Regions from separate parts of the Pelotomaculum sp. PtaB.Bin117 genome, predicted to be linked through region 2. Evidence: riboswitches for the same ligand, from Rfam matches in the RefSeq annotation. Region 2 holds a riboswitch; the other holds the start of a gene.
The links. Region 2 has a riboswitch for cyclic di-AMP ahead of A4E54_RS11095 (cell wall hydrolase). Riboswitches for the same ligand answer to the same signal wherever they lie in the genome.

Region 1 (3,571 bases), on a different contig from region 2:
CAAAATGCTTAACACACTCACTACCAACATTAATATTTTTACCATTCCATTTGTTAAAAATATAAAAAACCCATCTGGTTGGTTGACCACAAAGTGTACATGGAGTCCTTTTGTCTTCAAGGTCATCAACAGGATGCTGCGGATTCCCCTCCCATTCTACCGTTGCTTGCCCAATTACTTTATTTAACATATTGTCAAAAAATCTTTGATAGTCGATGGAAAGACTATCAATAAGTTCTTCTGTTATCCTTTGGTTGGATTTTAATAAATCATGGAACCATGGATAATCTTCAATAACTTGACTATTTAGCAGTAACGTGCGCTCTTTATTCTTTAATCGAAGTTTACCCTGTGCCATTTATTGCCCCCGTATCCTATTTTGTCATCATAATTCTACAAACGGAATACTTTTCCTTCTGGCAAGCAAATCCCTTTACTTATAGTTTGCAATCGTATGGCAAGCTGTATTTTTTTCTCTGCACGCTTGATGTAGCTTTGGACTGATGCCTTAGAACAACCCAATAACTGGGCAGCTTGTGAGAAAGAATATCCTCTTCCGCGAACCAATTCATAAGCATCCTTTTCAAGAGGGGTCAAAGATTTTGTAAGTTTATCTAACAGGTCCAACATCCATTCAGGGGCAGCTTCAGCGGGTTCTCTATTCTGGATATACCTGGCCATCTCAAGCGGATCAACTGGCACTTCCCGTTTTGCCTGACTCCAGCGGACCACAATCCACTTTGTTCCAGGTATATGCCCCGTTTCCATAAGCTTAATTGTCCACTCAGTATCCGAGATTATACTGCCACGAATCAAAGGATTTACCTTACTTTCGCGAAACTCTCTCAGTGATTCTTATATTCTCGGATCAAGTCTTCCACCCTTGCCACCCCCTTTTCTTGAATAAAAAAGAGGCCTAAGCTTTATCGCTTAGACCTCCAGTTTTTCTGGCCAAGGTCTGGATAGCTGTCAATAGCTTCAGAAAGCACACCTTGGCAACCCAAGTAAACAGAACTGCATACAAAAGCTGGATAAAAAAACTGGGGGGAGTTCCACCGGTTTTTAAACTAAAATCTAATAATATTGTTTGGAATTTTTACTGTACCACAGGCAATGTTTTGTATTTATGTTATCTTGCGGCATTAAATAAATTAAACATTGAAGCAACAGATGATGGAGTTAGCTGCTGTATGTTAGCACCACATTGCGGGCTGTTGGTGCCCAGACATTGCCCTGATGAGAGATTTTGCAACAGACTTGACAGCCCAGCTTGCTGTTGCGCGTTAGTGCCACATTGCGGGCTGTTGGTGCTCAAACATTGCCCCGATGCGCAATTTTGCAACAAACTTGACAGCCCAGCTTGCTGTTGCATATTAGTGCCACATTGCAGGCTGTTGGTGTTAAAGCATTGCCCTGATGCGCAATTTTGCAACAAATCTGCCGGCGATGCAGCACTAGCGCTAGCCAGTACACCAAAAAGCAATAAGAGACAAGGTGCGATTACAAAAAGGATACGTTTGATTCTGACCATATTCTTTTCCCCTTTCTTTTGTCGCCTCCGAGGTTAGCTGACGGGTTCGGTTAAAGAAACCCTACCCAAGTTCACCATTAATAATGGTAACTTGGGATTCACCCCCACGAATGGTTCCCCCGTACCCAGTTGATTAATTTCTGGGATTCGGCAAATATATAGTCAGCTGTGGTTGAGTATACTATACTTCACGATTCAATAGCAAAATTAAGATATCCTCCTTAGTTACTGTTTAAACGATAGAGGCGAAGTATGCTAATAATAAAATATCTTTACTAAATATCAAAATAACAAGGGTTTATATTCCATCATCATATCTCATACCCTCCCGCCTTATTCATTGCACCTAAGTATCATAAAAATGGCAACCGGCGCTAACGTGGCATATAATAAAATAAAAAGCACGAGTGAGTATTATTTGGAGGCTAACACATTGGATAACGTAGACGACTATTACCTTAATCCAAATATAGACGGTAGTTTGCAGGACTATTTTGATCGTGTTCTGGGAGTTGATAAAATTTTCAAACCGCCAAAATTAAACGTAACAAAGTTAACTCTAATAGCTGTCCTAGACTGTATTGACGCTGCAATCGATTACCACAATAAAATTAATTTCCTGCTTTTATCAAAAATGATCATGGAATTAAAAACATGAATATGAACAGCGGACAATTTCTTTAGCCTTTCACCGGCTGAATGCCTGTCCAATCCGACGGAAGGGCCTAGCGCGGCTGAAATTCAGTTCTTTCTATGCAGAGCGGACTGTTCATCCCTGGTGAATTAACTATCGTTGACACATTATAAGCAGTTAAGATACCTTTATATGGCCGCAGCAGTTCTCTTGCCCTTACACGTTCCGCTTTCAGCCATGCTTTGTATTCACTCTCCCCGGCCAGTATCACAGGCATCCGGTCATGAATGTCTCTCATCAACGCGTTGGCCGCGGTGGTAATGATGCTGCAGGAATTAATGATTTTGCCGTCAGGCGCCTTCCAGCAGTCCCAGATGCCCGCGAAGGCAAAAAGCGACTTGCCCGGCAGGGTGATATACATTGGGGCCTTCTTGCCTCCCTCCCTGCGCCATTCAAAAAAACCGTCGGCTGGAACCAGGCAGCGCCGGCGCATAAAGGCATCCCTGAAAGCGGGTTTCTGCTCGACTGTCTCCGCCCTGGCGTTAATCATCTTGTAGCCGGCTTTCTTATCTTTAGACCAGCGGGGAACCAACCCCCAGTGCATCAAGGAGACTTTTCTCACTCCGGAATTATTGATAATCACCGGTATATCGGCGCCCGGCGCAATATTATATTGTGGGGTGTGCTCAAAGCTTTCCTCAAGCATAAAGTGAATTCTCAGTTCGTCCGGTTCGGTCGATAGAGTAAAACGTCCACACAAGTCAGGACACTCCAATCTATTATTAATCAAGTATTCAGCATTCAGGAGTTAGAACTCAGAATATTTACGGGGAGAAAGGCCATTTCTTATTCTGACTTCTGTAATCCTAGGCATTCACAATAATCTTTCTCTCAACCTGGTGTAGCGTTTTTGGGGTTTATTATTTCTAACGGCTATAGCCAACGCCTTTTTGCTGCCGACAATTATTACCAGTTCTTTCCCCCTGGTGATTCCCGTATAAATCAGATTTCTCTGGAGAAGCATGTAGTGTTGAGTCATAACCGGGATAATTACAGCCGGGTATTCACTGCCCTGAGATTTATGAATGGAGATGGCGTAGGCCGCCACCAACTCGTCTATTTCCGCAAACTCGTAAACAACCACCCTTCCGTCAAAATCTACCTGGATTTCCTGTTCTTCTTGATCAATGGAAACAACACGCCCCATATCCCCGTTAAACACTTCTTTGTCGTAATTGTTCGTCATCTGCATCACCTTGTCGTTTACCTTAAAGGTTTTGTAACCTTTTATTGTTTTACTCTCGTTGGGATTCAACAATTCCTGCAGCTTGACGTTCAGGTTCGCCACGCCGAGTTCGCCCCGGTGCATGGGGGTTAAGACCTGAATGTCTTTTACCGGGTGATAG
Region 2 (3,571 bases):
CATGGGTATAGGAAGGTTGCCTAATAATTTTGTCCAGTTAATAGCCTTGTTTATTCTAATAATTATCACGTGGCTGGTAATTCAGGAATAAAAAACCCCACTTAAAAATAGTGGGAAAAAAAAAGCTGCGAAGCACTGGAAATATACTTTCCGGCGTTACACCGCTTTAATATTATCAAATACTTCTTCAACGCATTTCCGGCAGACAATTTTACCCTGATAACTCTGAACTTCAGCAGTGGTGCCGCAGAAAGTACAGGTTGGCTCGTACTTCCTTAAGATTATCTTGTCGAATTCAGTGTAAATCTCAATCGGGTTTTTCTCGTCAATGCCCATAATGCGCCTAATTTCAGCAGGAATGACCACTCTGCCGAGGTCGTCTATTTTCCTGACCAATCCCGTTGCTTTCATTGCTACATGCCTCCCCTTTTTTCGACAAATTATTACATTGATATTATACCAGATGATACCATTGAAAGTAAATACTTTCTGTTAATAATTGTTTAAAAAATTATTCAGTTAATGTAAAGTTCATGTTCTGGATACGTCTGCCCTATCCGCCGTAATATTTGCAGCTATCATAACGTATAGCTGTAAACTTGCTTTGCAAGTGAATTTGTAGTATTCTTCAAGGGATCACCACGACCGGTAAAAACCGGTGGCAGATACCAGTAAAGTCAGGGGTGAATCTTTTTGAAATTATTTGTGAATATTGATGGCGGCAGCCGCGGTAATCCGGGGAATGCGGCTGCCGCGATGGTTATTACTGATGAGGCGGGTCAGGTGCTTGCCACAAAAAGCAAGTTCCTGGGGACTAAGTTAACCAATAATTATGCTGAGTGGAGCGCCTTGGAAGGGGCGGTTGCGGCGCTGATCCATTTGGCCCGGAGGCATGGAAAAATTGAGGCTGAAGTACGGTCGGACAGTGAATTAGTGGTGCGCCAGTTTAATCATCAGTACAAGATTAAAACTCCTGACCTCTTTGAGATAGCCGGACGGGTATGGGAAAATCTTGCGAAAAATCCGAATCTCAAAGTAACCCTGCACCATGTGCCCAGAGAAGAGAATAGGCTGGCCGATGCGGCGGTCAATCGTGAGCTTGATCATTATCATGCATAGTTAAACCTGTTTTTATTAAATCGTATGAAGAAATAAATTGTACCCGCAATAGAAAAAGAAGGAAAATAAGGGAGTTGTCTAGAATTACGTGTTTATACCATTAATAATGAGGAGGTGCCAATATGGAGATTTTTAAAAAGGTTAGCGAAAGCGCCAAGACAATCAGTGAAGGGGCTAAGACAATTAGTAAAAAATCAAGTGATCTTGTCGGTGCGGCCAAGCTAAAGTATGAGATAAGCAAGTTGGAAAAGGAGATGGAAAATAACTTTTCAGCCCTGGGTAATCTGGTTTATCTGCGGCATAAGGGCGAGGAAGGTATTGAGGAAGAGATAAAGCGTCTTCTAGACGCTACAAAGGCACTGGAGGATGATATCGCTGAATTCGAAGAGCAAATAACCAAACTTCTGCCGAAGTCGCTGATATGTTCCGAGTGCCAGACGGAGCTGCCCGCCGCCGCCAATTTTTGCTTTAATTGCGGGACTAAAGTAATTGATCATGACTAAACCGAGTGAGATAACCCCGCAGGGGTTATTTTTTTGAAAAAATATCAATTCCGGGAGGAATTTAATGTTTAAAAACAAACATTTTAACGCTATCTTGACAAAATTTCTTTTGAGCGTTACCGTGTTAGGGTTAATATTGCCGTTGGCGGCTAATACAACCACTTTGACGGCTGTGGTCGCGGCAGTGGTCTTAACTTTGGCGGCCTATATTATTGCTGATTTAATAGTTTTGCCGCTATATGGAAACCGCTTGGCTGCGGTATCTGACGCTGTTATCGCCCTGGCAGTGACTTGGGAGGTGACGCGGGTTGTGGAAAATGTCAATCCTCCGGTGCCGGGCCTGATGATTATCGCCCTCCTGATTGGGCTTGGCGAATGGTATTACCACGGCCGTTATCTGGCCAGATTATTATATCAGGGGAAGATTAAGCCTTAAGTGGATAAAAAAATGCTAATATTTGTGATATGGCCAGATATTCTAAGGACTGATATAATTGTGAAATAAAGCCGAATCCCCGGTAAACCGGGGTACGGGGGAAAAAATTTTTTGGGGTGAATCCTGATTAACCGTTGGACGGAAGGCGTAAATGACCGGCGGTGATCGAGGTAGGGTGCCCTCAACCCGAACCCTTCAGCTAACCCCGGAGGCGAAGGAGGGGTTTTTATTGCATTTTGTTTGTCGTATTCTGTCAGGTTTTTTATTGTTGTTGGGGGTGTATGCAGTACCGGCCGTCGCTGATGCCGCTATTCACAATGTATCGCCCGGAGAGAGCCTTTATTCTATCAGCGTGGATTACGGCGTCTCTTTGGATTCCCTGAAGGAGGCCAATGGAATTCAGGATTCTTTTATTTTCCCGGGGCAGCAGATTTATATTCCGGAAAGTGACTACGGCAGTGATAGTTCTAATTACAGCGTCACGGAGGGAGACAGCCTTTATTTGATTGCCCAAAGGTACGGGGTGAGCTATCAGGATATCATGCTGGCCAACGGCCTGAGCGATACCACGATTTGCGCGGGTATGGTTCTGGCAATTCCCGGGTCCTCCGGCGCCCCTGTAAGAAATACCGCGTCCGGAGTAAGCCGGGGAGGCTATTTCCAGAGGCCGTCGTCGGCGGAGGTCGACCTTTTGGCCCGTTTAATTACGGCTGAGGCTGACGGCGAATCGTATGCGGGAAAAGTCGCGGTTGGGGCTGTGGTGTTGAACCGGTTGTACAGCTCTGAATTTCCAAAAACGATAGAAGATATTATTTATCAATATGATAATGGTACCTACCAGTTCGAACCGGTCATGAACGGATGGATTGACAAACCGGCAAGTTACCAATCCATTCAGGCGGCTAAGGATGCGTTGAACGGGGAAGACCCGAGCAACGGAGCGCTTTATTTCTTTGCCGGGAGTAAGGTCAGTAATAGCTGGCTGTGGTCCAGGCCTGTGAGCGCGGTTATTGGAGATGTTGTTTTTACTTATTAACAACAGTGTTTTATCCTTATCAGTACTTTAATAGCTAACACCCATGCCAAATAAGGTCTGTTTTACGGGCCTTATTTTTTTGTTTGCGACTGGCCGGCAGTCAATAATTCTGAGGGTTTTTACTTCTTGCACCGCAATTGACAATTTGCGATAGTTTGACATATACTGATTTTACTACAAATAATATGGAAACCCACACTTGAAGGGGGATATTAATGCGAGTCGGGGTGGATATTGATGGCGTTTTGGCAGACAGCCTGCCTTTATGGGTTCGGGAACTTAATCGTTTTTTTAATAAAAACAAGCAAGTCGAAGAGGTTCATCTCTATGATATTATCCAGACGTTTAATATTACGCCTGTTGAATTAAAAGCATTTATTGAACAAAGAGGCCGGTTTTTGATGTCCGCCCCCTGTCCGGTAAAAGACGCCGCGCATTATCTTAGCAGGATCAAAAAATATCATAATATTTATATCA

Region 1: another riboswitch for cyclic di-AMP. It lies ahead of A4E54_RS08225 (hypothetical protein); the one in region 2 lies ahead of A4E54_RS11095 (cell wall hydrolase).

What each region holds. Positions count from the first base shown of each region.
Region 1 is NZ_MVQM01000119.1:6,444-10,014, reverse strand. It holds gene A4E54_RS08235 (hypothetical protein) at 1-358, opposite strand, end outside; gene A4E54_RS08230 (sigma factor-like helix-turn-helix DNA-binding protein) at 394-768, opposite strand; gene A4E54_RS08225 (hypothetical protein) at 1,130-1,531, opposite strand; cyclic di-AMP (ydaO/yuaA leader) riboswitch at 1,538-1,694, opposite strand; gene A4E54_RS08220 (hypothetical protein) at 1,965-2,189, shown strand; gene A4E54_RS08215 (SOS response-associated peptidase) at 2,257-2,925, opposite strand; gene recD2 (SF1B family DNA helicase RecD2) at 3,040-3,571, opposite strand, start outside.
Region 2 is NZ_MVQM01000151.1:18,117-21,687, reverse strand. It holds gene A4E54_RS11115 (AbrB/MazE/SpoVT family DNA-binding domain-containing protein) at 157-411, opposite strand; gene A4E54_RS11110 (ribonuclease HI family protein) at 694-1,119, shown strand; gene A4E54_RS11105 (zinc-ribbon domain-containing protein) at 1,242-1,622, shown strand; gene A4E54_RS11100 (DUF2512 family protein) at 1,687-2,058, shown strand; cyclic di-AMP (ydaO/yuaA leader) riboswitch at 2,118-2,287, shown strand; gene A4E54_RS11095 (cell wall hydrolase) at 2,288-3,094, shown strand; gene A4E54_RS11090 (5' nucleotidase, NT5C type) at 3,310-3,571, shown strand, end outside.